2 regions of the Pseudomonas sp. Eqa60 genome follow, and region 2 is predicted to be linked to the other one. Evidence: predicted binding sites of a transcription regulator. Region 2 holds the regulator's gene; the other holds the start of a gene.
The links. Region 2 encodes sigma-54, which starts transcription at its own class of promoters, with help from an activator protein. Its sites were predicted from a motif close to ANTGGCATNNANNTTGCTNT; they were not measured.
Positions count from the first base shown of each region.

Region 1: KI242_RS26905 (pilin) is a predicted target of sigma-54. The motif match lies at 4,063-4,082, and genes of this name have one in related genera.

Region 1 is NZ_AP024342.1:5,944,774-5,953,700, forward strand. It holds gene KI242_RS26895 (DUF748 domain-containing protein) at 1-2,804, shown strand, start outside; gene KI242_RS26900 (BON domain-containing protein) at 3,015-3,371, opposite strand; gene KI242_RS26905 (pilin) at 3,600-4,016, opposite strand; gene KI242_RS26910 (type II secretion system F family protein) at 4,346-5,563, shown strand; gene KI242_RS26915 (A24 family peptidase) at 5,566-6,438, shown strand; gene coaE (dephospho-CoA kinase) at 6,435-7,058, shown strand; gene yacG (DNA gyrase inhibitor YacG) at 7,055-7,258, shown strand; gene KI242_RS26930 (hypothetical protein) at 7,278-7,493, opposite strand; gene KI242_RS26935 (energy-coupling factor ABC transporter permease) at 7,557-8,246, opposite strand; gene KI242_RS26940 (hypothetical protein) at 8,243-8,710, opposite strand; gene KI242_RS26945 (DUF1780 domain-containing protein) at 8,853-8,927, shown strand, end outside.
Region 2 is NZ_AP024342.1:1,109,205-1,118,131, forward strand. It holds partial or broken gene KI242_RS04845 (ZIP family metal transporter) at 1-145, shown strand, start outside; gene KI242_RS04850 (HPr family phosphocarrier protein) at 175-447, opposite strand; gene rapZ (RNase adapter RapZ) at 464-1,321, opposite strand; gene ptsN (PTS IIA-like nitrogen regulatory protein PtsN) at 1,324-1,788, opposite strand; gene raiA (ribosome-associated translation inhibitor RaiA) at 1,801-2,106, opposite strand; gene KI242_RS04870 (RNA polymerase factor sigma-54) at 2,232-3,725, opposite strand; gene lptB (LPS export ABC transporter ATP-binding protein) at 3,908-4,633, opposite strand; gene lptA (lipopolysaccharide transport periplasmic protein LptA) at 4,633-5,178, opposite strand; gene lptC (LPS export ABC transporter periplasmic protein LptC) at 5,165-5,737, opposite strand; gene KI242_RS04890 (HAD family hydrolase) at 5,747-6,271, opposite strand; gene KI242_RS04895 (KpsF/GutQ family sugar-phosphate isomerase) at 6,271-7,245, opposite strand; gene KI242_RS04900 (ATP-binding cassette domain-containing protein) at 7,510-8,319, shown strand; gene mlaE (lipid asymmetry maintenance ABC transporter permease subunit MlaE) at 8,319-8,927, shown strand, end outside.

The DNA of each region.
Region 1 (8,927 bases), 2.1 Mb from region 2:
TGGCCAACTACGCCACCACCCCAGCCCATATCCAGCGCATCGAGCTCAATCCCTTCAGCCTGGAGCTGACCCTCTGGGGCCTGAGCATCGGTGAACCTGGCAAGGAGCAGATCGCCTTCGATCGCCTCTACGCCAATCTGCAATTGGACAGCCTGTGGAAACGTGCGCTGCACCTGGCGGATGTCGAGCTGGACCAGCCCAAGACCGAAATCCTCTTCGACAAGGAAGGCAAGCTCAACCTCCTGGCCCTGTTCAAGCTGCCGGCCAGCGAACCGACCCCAAGCGACCCCAACGCCAAACCCTTCCCGGTACGCATCGAACGCATCAATCTGGCCGGCGGCTACCTGCATTTCCAGGACCTGCGCCCCAGCGAACCCATCGAATTCCTCTACAACAAGCTCGATTTTGAGCTGAAGAACCTCAGTACCCTGCCGGACGACAGCGCCGACATGACGCTGGTGGCCACCGGCCCCGAGGGCGGGCAGATCGACTGGAGCGGCAACTTCAGCGTGACGCCGCTGACCTCCGAAGGCACCTTGAAAGTCACCGACGGCAAGATGAAAGCCTGGTGGCCCTATGTGCGCGATGCGGTGCCGCTGGTGCTGGAAGACGGCGTGGTCAACCTCAGTACCCACTACAAATTCAGCCTGACCAAGGAAACCGAGCTGCTGCTGGACAACACCTCCATCAGCGTCGCGCCCTTTGCCATCAAGGCCCCGGACGGTCGCCCACTGGCGCGTCTGGAGCGCCTGGACGTCAGCGAAACCACAGTCGACCTGGCCAAGCAGCACGTGATTGTCGGCAAGGTCCGCAGCCAAAAGCTCGAAACCTGGGCCGCCCTTGAAGCCGACGGCCAGTTGGACTGGCAAAAGCTCTTCGCCAGTCAGCCGGCCAAACCGGCGCCAAAACCCGAGCCGGCCGCCGCCGACGCCCCCAAGGAACCGGCAGTACCGAGCAAACCCTGGCAGGTGCTGCTCAAGGACGTGCAACTGCGCAACTACCAGGTGCACCTGGCCGATCGCAAGGCCAAGCCCGCCGTAGCCCTGGAGCTGGGGCCGCTGAACCTGGACCTGCAGAACTTCGACAGCCTCAACCAGTCGCCCTTCACCCTCAAGCTCGATACTGGCCTGGGCAAACAAGGCAAGGTCAACGCCACTGGCGAGGTCAACCTCAACCCCGTCAGCGCCAAACTCAAGGTGCAGACCCGGGACATCGACCTGCGCGTCGCCCAGTCCTATATCAGCCCGTTCATCCGCCTGGAACTGCGCAGCGGCATGCTCGGCAGTGACCTGGCAGTGGACCTGAAGAAAGTCGAACCCCTGACTTTCAGCGTCACCGGCCGGGCCAATGTGGACCAGTTGCACACCCTGGACACCCTCAAGACCCGCGACTTCGTGAAATGGAAACAAGTGGTGGTCGAAGGCCTGAACTATCAGCACGGTGACAGCCTGACCATCAGCCGGGTCAACCTGATGCAGCCCTATGCACGCTTCATCATCAACGATGACCGCACCACCAATATCGACGACCTGCTGATTCCACAACCACCCAGCAGTGGTGGCAAATCCTCGACGAAGTCCGAGCCCAGCTCAAGCAAGCCCCTGGGCATCCACATCGGTGAAATCGCCATCAACGACGGTTCGGCGAACTTCGCCGACCTGAGCCTGACGCCTAACTTCGCTACCGCCATCCAGCAGCTCAACGGCCATGTCGGCACCATCGACAGCCGCCAGGCCAAGCCGGCAGACGTGGACGTCAAGGGCAAGGTCGACCGCTATGCGCCGGTGACCATCAAGGGCAGCGTCAACCCGTTCGATCCGATGGCCGCCCTGGATATCGCCACCAGCTTCAAACGAGTTGAACTGACCACCCTGACCCCCTACTCCGGGAAATTCGCCGGTTTCCGCATCCGCAAGGGCCGGCTCAACCTCGACCTGCACTACATGATCACCAAGGGCCAGCTCAAGGCCGAGAACAAACTGGTGGTCGAGCAGTTGCAACTGGGGGAAAAGGTCGACAGCCCGGACGCCGTGGATCTGCCGATCCGCCTGGCAGTGGCCTTGCTGAAAGATACGGACGGCAAGATCTCCATCGAGCTGCCTATCTCCGGTGATTTGAACAACCCGCAGTTCAGCGTGATGCCGATTGTCTGGCAGACCCTGCGCAATCTGGTGCTGCGCGCCGCCCAGGCACCCTTCAAGTTCATTGGCGGGCTGGTCAGCGGTGGTGGCTCGGAAGACCTGAGCAACGTGTCCTTCGCTCCAGGCTCCAGCGACCTGAGCAAGGAATCCGAGTCGGCCCTGACCACCCTGGCCAAGGCGCTCAAGGAGCGTCCGACCCTGCGCCTGGAAATCGAAGGTACCAGCGCCCAGAGCAGTGACGGCCCGCTGATCGCCGAGCAGCGGCTGGAGCGCGAATACCAGTACAACTACTACAAGATCCTCCAGCGCCGCGGTGACAAGGTCCCCGCCCAGGCGTCCCTGCTGCAGGTTCCCGAGGGCGAAAAAGCCCCTCTGCTGGAAGGCATCTACCGCACCCGCCTGAAACAGCAGCCGCCGGCGGAATGGACCCAGCTCAGCCGCGACGAACGCAGCGCCAAGCTGCGTGAAGGTTTGATCAAGTTCTGGAGCAGCAGCGACGTGCTGTTGCGACAACTGGGTCAGGAGCGCGCCAGCAGCATCAAGGACTTCCTGGTGGACAAGGGCCAACTGGCCGACGACCGGGTCTACTTCATCGATGCCAACCTGGGCCAGGCCGAAAGCGATGGCCGGGTCGTCACCCCGCTGCACCTGGACAGCGAATAAACCTCTCGCGCCGGGCTCCACCCAGCCCGGCCGGTATCTCCTGCAGCGCCTGCCTGGCGCCCACAATAGAACAGGCCCCGACACTCAGTGCCGGGGCCTGTAATGATCACTTCCCTGTGATCTTCCGCATGAACCCTTTTGAGAAGCGGCAGACGTATCACTCGGCTCGTCTACCGCACCCTCTCCCTGTCCAGGCGAGAAGCGTGAGTGTTACTCGGCTTTCAGGCCGTCAGCAGAAACTGCCTTGACGCCTTTGATTTTCTTGGTGATGGCCACGGCGGTAGCTTTCTGAGCCTCGGTTACCGCAACAGTGGACGACAGCGAAACAACGCCCTTGTTGGTTTCAACCTTGATGTCGGTGCCAGGAATGCCTTTCTCGGTTACCAGATCGCTTTTCACTTTGGTGGTGATCCAGGTATCGGAGGTGGCCTCTTTGGCCTTGGTCACTTCACCGGCAGCCACCACCATGGGCGACTGGGTGTTTTGAGTGGTCTGCGCAAATGCTGCGTTAGCCATGGTCAGGGTCAGAGCGGTAGCAGTTGCGGCAGCGATAGCGAACTTCTTCATACGAGTAACTCCTGTTCTTTAAGAAAGCCTGCGCCGTGTCCTGGCAACAGGGTTATGAGGGATATTGCAGGTGCTGTGCCAAGTCTGGGAGCCTATAAATATTCATAAAAATCAATAAGTTATAAAATCCAAAATAATTCGGCATCATGCAAAATGCATGACTGCCCGCCAATCTGCATGCAAGTTGCGGCTTTTTCAGCGCGGCCTGGCCAATCGTGAAAAGCCTCCTCAAGCCCCCTCCGCACCACAGCCTTTGGGCGCATAGTCGGCCTCCACAGTGGTGGTGCATGTCCATCCTGAAGTCGCCGAACGGGTCAGGGTCAGGGTCTTGTTCAGCACCGGCCCCGGCGCATTGAGCAGGGTGCAGCCAATGCTTCCTTCACCGGTGGCCGCCGTCCCGCCGGCACTCATCCGGCAGTTGGCGGTCTGGGCCGTGCCCCCGGCCAGGGCCAGGGTCGGATCGGTCCCCTGGTTCAGCAGATCCTCGACGTTGACCTTCAGGGCCGACGCCTCGGCCAGGGCGGCAATCACCTTGGCCCGCGCCTGGTACTTGGCATACATCGGCATCGCCACGGTGGCGAGGATGCCGATGATGGCTACCACCACCAGCAATTCGATCAGGGTAAAACCGGATTGATGTTTCATGGGTTGCCTCCTGGCATGGACGAATGTTGCATGAGCACAAAGGCGTGAAGCACAGCCTGTGCCAGGGGATAACCCACGGATTACGTGGCCTGCAGGCGCGATAGCCCATGGCCTTGAGCGCAAGGAGTCGCACAAACTGACAAATTTCGTCAGCCCCTGCCCCTCTCGGGCAGCGCCTCGCCAGCTAGGCTTGGACAGGTGCATGGCGACCCGACAGTCGGCTCGCGCCCCCACCAAGGAACGTCCGGGGGTCAGGGTGATCTATCACCCGTTCGAACACAGCAGGGCGCTTGCGCCTCCCTATCCACCCTTGCACCAAGGATCGAACCATGGCGGTAAAAGCACCCGCGACCAGTGTCTATCTCTGGCACGGCACCGACAGCCAGGGCCGCCCCCTCACCGGAGAACTCAGCGCCGCGACCCCGGCCCTGATCAGGGCGCAATTGCGCAGACAGGGCATCACCCCAACCCGAGTCCGACGCAAACCCAAGGGCTGGCTGCGCCTGCATCAGCGAGTAGGGGCACGGGACATTGCCCTGCTCACCCGGCAGTTGGCCACGCTGATGCAGGCCGGGGTGCCGCTGCTGCAATCCTTCGACATCATTGCCGAAAGTTTCGAGCATCCGCAGATGCGTCAACTGCTGGCCAGCCTCAAGCGCGACATCGAGGCCGGCTCCAGCCTGGCCACGGCATTGCGCAGACAGCCGCGCCACTTCGACCCGCTGTACTGCAACCTGGTGGACGCCGGCGAGCAGGCCGGCGCCCTGGATACCCTGCTGGAAAGAGTCGCCACCTATAAGGAAAAGAGCGAGAACCTGAAGGCGCGGCTGAAGAAAGCCATGGTCTATCCCTTGGCGGTGATCGGCGTGGCGGTCGTGGTCAGCAGCATCCTGCTGCTCAAGGTGGTCCCCCAGTTCCAGAGCTTGTTCGCCGGTTTCAATGCCGAGCTGCCACTGCTCACCCAGTGGGTCATCGCTCTGTCACATTTCATCCAGCAGCAGGGGGCGCTGCTGCTGGCTGCCGGTGTGCTGGGCGGGCTCGCAGCGCGCCTGGCCTATCAGCGCTCCCCGAGCTTGCGTGACCGCCTGGATGTCGGCCTTTTGCACATGCCCCTGGCCGGGCCACTGCTGCATAAATCCGCGGTGGCCCGCTACGCACGGACCCTGGCCACCACCTTCGCCGCCGGCGTTCCCCTGGTACAGGCCCTGGATTCAGTGGCCGGAGCCAGCGGCAACCCTGTCTTCAGGCAAGCGGTGCAACGGATCCGCCAGCAGGTCGCCGCCGGCATGCAATTGAACTTTGCCATGCGCGCCAGCGGCGTCTTCCCGACCATGGCGATCCAGATGACCGCCATCGGCGAAGAGTCCGGAACCCTGGATCATCTGCTGGAAAAAGTCGCGATCCATTACGAGGTCGAGGTGGACAACCTGGTGGACAGCCTGACCAGCCTCATGGAGCCGTTGATCATGGTGGTCCTGGGGGGTATCGTCGGCGCCCTGGTGGTTGCCATGTACCTGCCTATCTTCCAACTCGGTACAGCGATCTGAACATGCCCCTGACTGACGCCCTCACTCTCTACCCCATGGCATTCGTGGCTGCGGCCCTGGTATTGGGCCTGATCGTCGGCAGCTTTCTCAACGTGCTGGTGTGGCGCCTGCCGAAAATGCTCGAACGCGACTGGCGAGCCCAGGCCCGCGACGTGCTGGGGCTGGAGCCGGAACCAGTGACTGCGCCCTATAACCTGATGCTGCCGCGCTCCCAGTGCCCGCACTGTGCGCAGGCAATCCGCCCCTGGGAAAACATTCCGCTGCTCAGTTACCTGTGGCTGCGTGGCCGCTGCGCCCACTGCAATAGCTCCATCAGCCCGCGCTACCCGTTGACCGAACTGGCTTGCGGGCTGATCTCGGGTTTTATCGCCTGGCACTTCGGCTTCGGCTGGGCGGCCGGGCTGATGCTGATCCTCAGTTGGGGGCTGCTGGCAATGAGCCTGATCGACGCCGATCACCAGTTGCTGCCGGATGTGCTGGTGCTGCCACTGTTGTGGCTGGGGCTGATCGCCAACAGTTTCGGCCTGCTGATCAGCCTGGAGGATGCGCTGTGGGGGACGGTGATCGGCTACCTGTTCCTGTGGTCGGTGTTCTGGCTGTTCAAGCTGCTGACCGGCAAGGAGGGCATGGGCCACGGTGATTTCAAGCTGCTGGCCCTGTTCGGGGCCTGGGGCGGCTGGCAGATCCTGCCGCTGACCCTGCTGCTGTCATCCCTGTTGGGGGCGATTCTCGGCACGATCCTGCTGCGCCTGCGCCGGGAAAAGACCTCGACGCCAATCCCCTTTGGACCCTTTCTGGCCATTGCCGGCTGGATTGCCTTGCTCTGGGGTGGTCAAATAACCGACTTCTATCTGCAGTTTGTCGGTTTCCAATGACTCGCTCCGTTAACACACCCTGGACCCTCGGCCTGACCGGCGGCATCGGCAGCGGCAAAAGTGCCGCCGCCCAGCACTTCATCGACCTGGGGGTACATGTGATCGATGCCGATCATGCCGCCCGCTGGGTAGTGGAGCCCGGCCGCCCGGCCCTGGAACAGATTGCCCGGCACTTTGGCCAAGGCGTGCTGCAGGCCGACGGCCAACTGGATCGCGCGGCTCTGCGCAAGCTGATCTTCGAGGTACCCGAACAGCGTCGCTGGCTGGAGGCCCTGCTGCACCCGCTGATCGCCGAGGAAATTGTCAGCCACCTGGCCCGCGCCGAATCGCCCTACGCAATCCTGGTGTCGCCGCTGCTGATCGAATCCGGCCAGTCGCGGATGACCCAGCGGATTCTGGTGATCGACGTGCCCCAGCAACTGCAGATCGAGCGTACCCTGCAGCGCGACCAGATCAGCGAACAGCAGGTCCAGGCGATTCTCCAGGCCCAGGCCAGCCGTGAGGAACGCCTGCGCCATGCCGATGACGTGCTGGTCAACGACCGCGACCACGCCTGGTTGCGCAGCGAGGTCGAGCGCCTGCATCACTTTTACCTAACTTTGCGTGGAGGCCAGTCATGAGCCAACCCCTGACCGTCGAATGCCCAACCTGTGGCGCCCCTGTGGAATGGACCGCGACCAACATCAACCGGCCCTTCTGTTCCGATCGCTGCAAGCTGATCGACCTGGGCGCCTGGGCTGCCGAGGAGCACAAGATTCCGGTGAGCCCGGATGCCGAGGACGAGCTGTTCTCCGAAGAGCTGCCCCCTCGCGCTCACTGAGTGCTCACCCCGGCGCCGGTCAGGGCCGCATGAAGCTGTAGTCCTGATCGTCGTCGAGGTTCTCCGCTAGAAACTGCAGCTCGTCTGCCAGGTCCTCGATGCTGCGCACACTCTTGCTTTGCTGCACCACCGCACTGAGCAGGGCGCGCAGGCTCAACCCCGGTTCAAAACCTTCCTGCTGAGCATTGTGCAGACTGTCGCGCACTTCCTGCCGGGCCCACTGGTAGACACTCATGACCGCACTCCTGAGATTTTTACCGAGCATGCAGCCCGGCAAAACACCGTGGATTGATATGGATCAAGGGCGCGGATCCTCGTCTTTCCAGGGCGCCGACAGGTAGCGGGTGCGGTTGAAGGTTTCCAGCCATTCCGGGCAGAACACCACCAGGGCGCTGATCACCATGCCGTTGATAAAGGCTTCCGGGAAGATGATCAGCCACAGGTAGCCGACAAAATCTTCCAGCCATTCGGGCATGGCAAAGCGTTCGTCGAACCACAGCAGGCCCAGGCCGCAGAGCAGGCATAACAATGCCGAGAGTGCCGCGGCAAAGAACCCCGAGCAGAAGATATAGACGAAGGGACTGCGCGGTTGGGCCCGTTCCACCAGCCAGGCGCAGGCCTCGGTGACCGCCACCGGCAGCAGGATCAGCAAGGCTCCATTGACCCCCAGCGCCGCCAGGTCCTGCCGGCCCAGGGCCAGCAGGCCCAACTGTGCGATCAAGCCGCCAACTATCGCCAGCGGCCAGTCCAGCAGCAGGGTTACTGCGGTCATGCCGATGAAGTGGTAGGAGACCCCGGTGTCGAAATCCCGGCGCACCAGCCACAGCAGAAACAAGGCGAACACCGTGCCAAACAGCAAGTGCTGGCGCCGGCTGTCGGTAAACAGCTCGACCCAGGGCGCCCGCAGTACCGCCCAGATCAGTACTGGCACATACAGCAGCCAGCCGCCAATCAGGCTTTGCGGCGACAGCAGCGCCGCGCTGATCATGGCTGGGCCCGCTCCAGCGCCGCAGCCAATTGCGCGGCCGTGGCGAACGCCTGCCGGGCGACCAGTTGCCCATCCTGCAGCTGCAGCCACAGCACCTGATCCTCGGCGGCGGGATAGCGTGGTGCCACGCGCCCATCGCGATCGAGCATCACTCGGTAGGGGTAATCCTTCATGGCCGGCACCGCAAACAGTTTGGCGATCACTGTCGGCATGCGCTGGATATCGGCGACAAACACCCCGTGGCGCTCCTGCAGGTAGCCCTTGGGTTTGTCCTTGAGCGCCGCGTTCACCACTTTGGCGGCGTCCATGCTGCGTGCCACCAACAGGATCCGCGCCTGGGAATCGAGGCTGTAGGGCTGGTCGAATTGATCCAGCAGGGTCCAGGGCGCCAGGCGCTCTCCTATTTCCAGGGCCTGGGCCCACAACGGCAACAGGGCCAGCAACAGCATTGACCAGCGCTTCACTGCGCACTCCTTATCGAATGGTTGGACGGCAAACAGTCTACACCGCCCTTGGGCAGGCTCCAGCGAGGTTGCCGGCAACGCCTGCGGAGGTTTTTGCACGGCCGTGGTTTTTAAGGTCATATTTGAGCGCTAAGCTTGGGGTATGGATGACTCAGATTTTTTGCGCCTGCTTACCATCCAGGCCGAACAAGCCAACGCGTTCCTGTCCAATGCCCGC
Region 2 (8,927 bases):
GGCCCTGGCGGCGGGGGCGATGCTGCTGGTGGTCACTCATGAAGTGATTCCGGAGTCGCGTCGCAATGGTCATGACAAGCTTGCCAGTCTTGGCCTGTGTATCGGTTTCTGCCTGATGATGGTCATGGATACGGCACTCGCCTGAGAGCCGTATGGTGAGGGGCCCGCCCGGGCCTACTCGCCTTCGTCGAAGAAGTTGTTGATCAGTGCCACCAGCGCATCCATCGCTTCCTGTTCCTGCTCGCCTTCGGTCTTCAGGTGGATCCTGGTGCCCTTGCCGGCGGCCAGCATCATCATGGCCATGATGCTTTTGCCATCGACCATGGAATCCGGGGTCCTGCCGGCGCGGATCTGGCAGGGAAACTGCCCGGCCACGCCGACGAACTTGGCCGAGGCACGGGCATGCAGGCCCAGTTTATTGATGATCTCGATTTCCAGAGCTGGCATCGCGGGGTAGATCCTTTCAGCTAAGGTCGCGGTGGCGAACCTGGACGTTCTTCAGGGATTTTTGCAGGACCTGGCCCAGGCGCTCGGTCAGGTACACGGAGCGGTGGTGCCCGCCGGTGCAGCCGATGGCGATGGTCACATAGGCGCGGTTGCTGGCGGCAAAGCGTGGCAGCCATTTGAGCAGGTAGCTGGAGATGTCCTGGAACATTTCCTCGACATCGGGTTGCGCCGCCAGATACTCGGCCACGGGCGCATCCAGGCCTGATTGGGCGCGCAACTCGGGCTTCCAATACGGGTTGGGCAGGCAGCGCACGTCGAACACCAGGTCTGCATCTACCGGCATGCCGCGCTTGAAGCCGAAGGACTCCACCAGGAACGCGGTACCGGGTTCCGGCTGGTTCAACAGTCGCAGCTTGATGGTGTCGCGCAGCTGGTAAAGGTTCAGGTTGGTGGTGTTGACCTTGAGATCGGCCAGGTCGACGATCGGCCCCAGCAGTTGGGTTTCATCGTGGATGGCTTCGGCCAGGGAGCGGTTGGCGCTGCTCAGCGGGTGGCGCCGACGGGTCTCGGAGAAGCGCTTGAGCAGGGTCTCTTCGTCGGCATCCAGGTACAGCACATCGCACTGGATATGCCGGCTGCGCACTTCTTCCAGCAATTCGGGGAATCGCGACAGATGACTGGGCAGGTTGCGGGCATCGATGGACACCGCCACCAGCGGTTGCGCCAGTTCGGTGTGGATCAACGCACGTTCAGCCAGTTCCGGCAGCAAGCCGGCTGGCAGGTTGTCGATGCAGTAGTAGCCGTGGTCCTCGAGAACATCGAGGGCGGTGCTTTTACCTGAGCCGGAGCGGCCGCTGACGATGATCAAACGCATGATTACTGACCGTTTTGCTCGTCCAGAACGACCTGATACAAGGCTTCGTTGCTGGTGGCGCTGCGCAGCCGGTCACGGACTTCCTTGCGATCGAGCATGCTGGCGATCTGCCGGAGCAGTTCCAGGTGTGCATCGGTCGCGGCTTCCGGAACCAGCAGGACGAACAGCAGGTCGACCGGTGCGCCATCGATGGCGTCGAAATCGATCGGAGCGTCCAGGTGCATCAGCGCACTGATGGGCGACTCGCAGCCTTTGAGGCGGCAGTGGGGAATGGCGATGCCGTTGCCAAAACCGGTGGAACCGAGTTTTTCACGGGCAATCAGGCTCTCGAAGACATCCTGCATCTCCAGATCAGGCACTTCACGGCTGATCAGGTTGGCAATTTGTTCGAGGGCGCGTTTTTTACTGCCGCCCGGCACGTTCACCAGGGAACGGCCGGGGGTCAGGATGCTTTCAAGTCGGATCATGGGAGGGGAGTGTTAGCGACCCGTGCCTTGGAGAAGGTGGAGTTGCTTTTCCTTATGCTTTTTCAGTTGGCGGTCAAGCTTGTCCGTGAGCAGGTCGATTGCGGCATACATATCGTCATGTTCTGCGTTGGCAACGACCTCCCCACCGTGGATGTGCAGGGTGGCTTCGATTTTCTGCTTCAGCTTCTCGACAGCCATGGTGACCTGCACATTGGTAATCTTGTCGAAGTGCCTCTCCAGCCGGTCGAGTTTTTCGCCGATGTAGACGCGCAGGGGTTCAGTCACTTCGAGTTGGTGTCCACTGATGTTGACTTGCATACAGCTTCTCCTTCGTTGCCAGTGCATAACGCGGCAGGCTGGGTTGCCTGCCACCTAGACTACGTTTGAAAACGACACCGGGCCCTTTTCAAACACACTCTGAAACGCTGTGGCCAGCCCTGCGGCTACATCAACCGCTTACGTTCGCTGGAAGGCGCGATCCCAAGGGATTCGCGGTACTTGGCGACGGTACGACGGGCTACCTGAATGCCTTGTGCCTCCAGTAAACCAGCGATCTTGCTGTCACTCAACGGCTTTTTCTGATTTTCCGCGGCCACCAATTTTTTGATGATCGCGCGGATCGCCGTGGACGAGCATTCACCGCCTTCCGAAGTGCTGACGTGGCTGGAGAAAAAGTATTTCAGCTCATATATGCCCCGTGGGGTATGCATGAATTTTTGCGTGGTCACCCGGGAAATCGTCGATTCGTGCATGCCCACCGCCTCGGCGATATCGTGCAGAACCAGCGGCTTCATCGCTTCATCGCCATATTCGAGAAAGCCGCGCTGGTGCTCGACGATCTGGGTGGCGACCTTCATCAGGGTTTCATTGCGGCTTTGCAGGCTCTTGATGAACCAGCGGGCTTCCTGCAACTGGTTGCGCATGAAGGTGTTGTCGGCGCTGGTGTCGGCGCGGCGTACAAAACCGGCGTACTGGGCGTTGACCCGCAGGCGCGGCACGGATTCCTGGTTCAGTTCCACCAGCCAGCGTTCGTTGTCCTTGCGCACTATGACGTCCGGGACCACGTATTCGGCTTCGCTGGATTCGATCTGCGAACCGGGACGGGGGTTGAGGCTCTGCACCAGCTCGATGACCTGGCGCAGCTCATCTTCCTTGAGCTTCATGCGCCGCATCAGCTGGCTATAGTCGCGGTTGCCCAGGAGGTCGATGTAGTCACTGACCAGGCGCTGGGCCTCGCCCAGCCAGGGCGTTTTCGCCGGCAGCTGGCGCAGTTGCAGCAACAGGCACTCGCCCAGGTTGCGGGCGCCGATGCCCGCAGGTTCGAATTGCTGGATGCGGTGCAGGACGGCTTCTATCTCGTCCAGTTCGATGTCCAGTTCCGGATCGAAGGCTTCGAGGATCTCCTCGAGGGTTTCGTCCAGGTAGCCCTGATTGTTGATGCAGTCGATCAGGGTCACGGCAATCAGGCGGTCGGTGTCCGACATCGGCGCCAGGTTCAGTTGCCAGAGCAGGTGGCTCTGCAGGCTCTCGCCCGCCGAAGTGCGGGTGGTGAAGTCCCACTCGTCGTCATCGCTGCTGGGCAGGCTGCTGGCGCTGGTCTGGTAGACGTCTTCCCAGGCGGTGTCGACCGGCAGTTCGTTGGGGATGCGCTCGTTCCACTCACCGTCCTCGAGGTTGTCCACCGTGGGGGCGGTTTCCTGGTAGGAGGGCTCCTGGATCTCGGTATTGGGTTTGGACTCGGTGTTGTCGGCCAGGGGGTCGCTGTTGTCGAAGTCGTCGCCTTCTTCCTGGCGTTCGAGCATCGGGTTGGACTCCAGGGCTTCCTGGATTTCCTGTTGCAGGTCCAGGGTCGACAATTGGAGCAGGCGGATGGCCTGTTGCAGCTGCGGTGTCATCGTCAGCTGCTGGCCCATTCTAAGGACTAGCGATGGTTTCATGGCAGGGGCTTAACACCTTATTTGCCGGCGCACATGCGCCATCCACTACAGGGCGCCGGAGCGCCAAACATAAGCAAATTATATGCCTGAAACTGAAGTGTTTGCCTAGAGCGCTGTAACAATAAAGTTTGTAGGGTTTTATTGTTCCCGGCGCCCTGGCGTCCAGCCCAACACATCAGCCCTTACAGGCGGAACTCATGGCCCAGATAGACTTCCTTGACCAGTTCGTTGGCCAGGATGGTCTCGGAGTCGCCTTCGGCGATCAGTTGCCCGTCGTTGACGATGTAGGCGGTCTCGCAGATGTCCAGGGTTTCCCGGACGTTGTGGTCGGTAATCAGCACCCCGATGCCCTTGGCCTTGAGGTGGTGGATGATCTGCTTGATATCGCCCACCGAGATCGGGTCGACACCGGCGAAGGGTTCGTCCAGCAGGATGAACTTGGGCGCGGTGGCCAGGGCCCGGGCGATCTCCACGCGGCGCCGCTCACCACCGGACAGGCTCATGCCGAGGTTGTCGCGGATGTGGTTGATGTGGAATTCCTGCAGCAGGCTTTCCAGTTCCTGGCGACGGCCGGCCTTGTCGAGCTCCTTGCGGGTCTCGAGGATGGCCATGATGTTGTCGGCCACCGACAGCTTGCGAAAGATCGAGGCTTCCTGGGGCAGGTAGCCGATACCGGCGCGTGCGCGGCCGTGCATCGGTTGGTGGCTGACATCCAGGTCGTCGATCAGGACGCGGCCCTGATCGGCCTGGACCAGGCCGACGATCATGTAGAAGCAGGTGGTCTTGCCGGCGCCGTTGGGGCCGAGCAGGCCGACGATCTGACCGCTGTCGATGGACAGGCTGACATCACGCACGACCTGGCGGCTCTTGTAGCTCTTGGCCAGATGCTGAGCTTTCAGAGTTGCCATTACTGGGCCTTTTGCTCGTCGGTTTTCTTTTTCGGCTGGATGACCATGTCGATCCGCGGACGCGGCGCGGTAACCGAGCTGCCATTGGCGCGACCGGCGTTGGCAACCTGCTTGACGGTGTCGTAGACGATCTTCTCGCCTTCGGTGGTATTACCGTCGTTGATGACCTTGGCCTTGTCGATCAGCACGATGCGGTTCTGCTGGGCATGGTACTGGATGGTCACGGCGTAGGCCTGGACCGGTTTCGGGTCGGTCTGCTTCTGCAGTTGCTCGAAGTAGGCGAGGTTGCCCACCGAGGTCACCACGTCGATTTCACCGGTCTTGGACCGGGTGATGGTCACGGTGTTGCCGGTGATCTTCATCGAGCCCTGGGTGATGATGACATCGCCCTTGTAGGTGGCCACGCCGTTCTTGTCGTCCAGCTGGGCGTCGTCGGCCTGGATGCGGATCGGCTGTTGGCTATCGTTCGGCAGAGCCCAGGCGCTCACGCTTCCCAGTGCTGCGCCCAGACTGAGCAAAATAGGGAGGGTTTTAACGAGCCTCATACTGTCCTCTTACGTTCGATAGCAGGTTCATCCTGCCGTCTTTCAAATACGCTTTCATTCCCTTGGCCGTAGTCACGCCGCCGGCGCCGTCGATTCTAACGGCTTGCTCGGTCTGCGCATATTGCTTCTGCGGGAATACTGTCATGCGGGTCGTGGTGATCAGCAGGTTGCGGTTGTGCTCGTCGGTGCGGGAAACCCGTACCGAATCGATCAGCTCGACCTCGGTGCCGTCCGGGTTGACCTCGCCGCGTTCGCTCTGGACATGCCAGGGGAACGTGGTGCCACGGTACATCTGCAGGTCCGGCTTGGTCAGCAGGGTCACTTCGCTGGCCTTGACGTGCTCGACCTTGTCCGAGGTCATTTCGTACTGCAGTTTGCCGTCGGGCAGGTACTGCACGCTGCGGGCGTTGATCACGTAGTAGTCAATGGCGCTTTCGTCGACCTGGGCCACCGGCTTGTCGAGGAAGCGTTCCGGGCTGATGTTCCAGTAACCGACCGCTGCGAACAGCAGGGCGATGGTCCCGAAGATCAGGATGTTGCGAATCTTTTTGCTCAGCATGGGAAGGCTCTATAAGTAAGCGGCATTGGCTGCTTCAAGGCGGTCCTGGGCACGCAGGATCAGTTCGCAGAACTCGCGGGCGGCACCTTCGCCGCCGCGGGCCACCGTGACGCCGTGGGCGTGTTCGCGGACAAACGCTGCGGCATTGGCCACCGCCATGCCCAGCCCCACGCGGCGGATCACCGGCAGGTCGGGCAAATCGTCGCCCAGATAGGCGACCTGTTCATAGCTTAGGCCCAGTTGGCCAAGAAGCTCGTCCAATACCACCAGCTTGTCTTCGCGGCCCTGGTACAGGTGGGGAATCCCCAGGTTCTTGGCCCGGCGCTCTACCACCGGGGTCTTGCGCCCGCTGATGATCGCCGTCTGTACGCCGGCTGCCATGAGCATCTTGATGCCCTGGCCGTCCAGGGTGTTGAAGGTCTTGAACTCGCTGCCGTCTTCGAGGAAGTACAGGCGCCCGTCAGTCAGCACGCCGTCGACATCGAATACCGCCAGCTTGATGTTTTTACCGCGTTGCAGCAGGTCGGCACTCATCACATCACTCCCGCGCGCAGCAGATCGTGCATGTTCAAGGCGCCGATTGGCCGGTCTTCCTTGTCCACCACCACCAGGGCGCTGATCTTGTGGTCTTCCATGATTTTCAGGGCTTCGGCGGCCAGCATGTCGGCACGTGCGGTCTTGCCATGAGGGGTCATCACCGAATCGATGGTGGCATGGTGTATATCGATGGCCCGATCCAGGGTGCGACGCAGGTCGCCGTCGGTGAAGATCCCGGCCAGGCGGCCGTCGGCCTCCAGGATCACGGTCATGCCCAGGCCCTTGCGGGTCATTTCCATGAGCGCGTCCTTGAGCAGGGTGCCGCGTTGCACCTGGGGCAGATCGCTGCCTTCGTGCATGACGTTCTCCACCTTGAGCAGCAGGCGACGGCCCAGGGCACCACCCGGGTGGGAGAAGGCAAAGTCCTCGGCAGTGAAGCCCCGGGCTTCCAGCAGCGCCACGGCCAGGGCGTCGCCCATGACCAGGGCGGCGGTGGTCGAGGAGGTCGGTGCCAGGTTCAGCGGGCAGGCTTCGTGCTCGACGTGGACGTTGAGGTTGACATCAGCCGCCTTGGCCAGCGGCGACTCGGGGTTGCCGGTGAGGCTGATCAACTGGATGCCCAGACGCTTGATCAGGGGCAGCAGGGTGACGATTTCGTTGGTGGAGCCGGAGTTGGAGAGGGCCAGGATTACGTCATCGCGGGTGATCATGCCCATGTCGCCATGGCTGGCTTCGGCAGGATGGACGAAGAAGGCCGTGGTCCCGGTGCTGGCCAGGGTAGCGGCAATCTTGTTGCCGACGTGCCCGGACTTGCCCATGCCGACCACCACTACGCGGCCTTTGCTGGCCAGAATCATCTCGCAAGCGCGTACGAAATCTGCGTCGATATGGGGCAGCAAGCCTTCTACTGCCTGTAGTTCGAGGCGGATGGTGCGTTGTGCTGATTGAATCAGGTCGCTGGATTGGCTCATGTCTGAAATCGTATAGCCCGATGAAAAGGCGGCGATTATAGCGGTAATGAACAAATCCCTCACGCAAGTTCGTCAGGCTTTGTCTGCCGGGCGTGAGGAAAGTCTGGTTTTTGCCTGTCGTCGACCTGAACGGGGGTGGCGTCGGCCTTGGGGGCTCCGTATCAGCAGTGATATAGTTCGCCGCCAGTTCGGCCTGCCCAGGGGCATGTACTCCCGGCAGGGAGCCAAGCGTCCGAGTGATAGGCTGCATCGCAAGGAGTTTAGATGAGTGCCGATAACGCCTACGCGGTCGAGCTGAAGGGACTGTCCTTCAAGCGCGGTACGCGCAGCATTTTCAATAACGTGGATATCCGTATTCCGCGGGGCAAGGTCACCGGCATCATGGGGCCTTCCGGCTGTGGGAAGACCACCCTGTTGCGCTTGATGGGCATGCAGTTGCGGCCCAGCAGCGGCGAAGTGTGGGTCAATGGCCAGAATCTGCCGAGCCTATCGCGCAGCGATCTGTTCGACGCGCGTAAGCAGATGGGCGTGCTGTTCCAGAGCGGCGCACTGTTCACCGACCTGGACGTGTTCGAGAACGTGGCCTTTCCGCTGCGGGTGCACACCCAACTGCCGGACGAAATGATTCGTGACATCGTCCTGCTCAAGTTACAGGCGGTGGGCTTGCGCGGCGCGGTCGACCTGATGCCCGACGAGCTGTCCGGCGGCATGAAGCGCCGGGTCGCCCTGGCCCGGGCGATTGCCCTGGATCCGCAGATCCTCATGTACGACGAGCCTTTCGTGGGCCAGGACCCCATTGCCATGGGCGTTCTGGTGCGCCTGATCCGGCTGCTCAACGATGCCCTGGGTATCACCAGCATCCTGGTTTCCCACGACCTGGCGGAAACCGCGAGCATTGCCGACTACCTATATGTAGTGGGCGATGGCCAGGTGTTGGGCCAGGGAACTCCCGAAGAGCTGATGGACTCCGATAATCCGCGTATCCGTCAGTTCATGAAGGGCGATCCCGACGGCCCGGTGCCGTTCCACTTTCCAGCGACGGACTACCGCGCAGATCTTCTGGGGAAGCGCTGATGCGCAAAATATCGCTAATCGAGAGGGTTCGCCTCTTCGGTCGCTCAGGCATCGATGTCCTGGCGGTACTGGGGCGTTCCACGCTGTTCCTGTTCCATGCGCTGCTGGGCCGCGGTGGCATAGGCGGCAGCTTTGGCCTGCTGGTCAAGCAACTGCACTCAGTGGGCGTGATGTCCCTAGTGATCATTGTCGTGTCCGGGATCTTCATCGGCATGGTGCTGGCGCTGCAGGGCTTCAATATCCTTTCCAGCTACGGTTCGGAGCAGGCGGTGGGGCAGATGGTGGCCCTGACCCTGTTGCGGGAGCTGGGGCCGGTAGTGACTGCGCTGCTGTTCGCCGGGCGTGCCGGTTCGGCGCTGACCGCGGAAATCGGCAACATGAAGTCCACCGAGCAGCTCTCCAGCCTGGAGATGATCGGTGTCGACCCGCTCAAGTACATCATTGCGCCGCGCCTGTGGGCCGGCTTCATTTCCCTGCCGTTGCTGGCGATGATTTTCAGCGTGGTGGGCATCTGGGGCGGTTCGTGGGTCGCTGTCGACTGGCTGGGAGTCTACGACGGCTCCTACTGGGCGAACATGCAGAACAGCGTGACCTTCAGTGGTGACGTG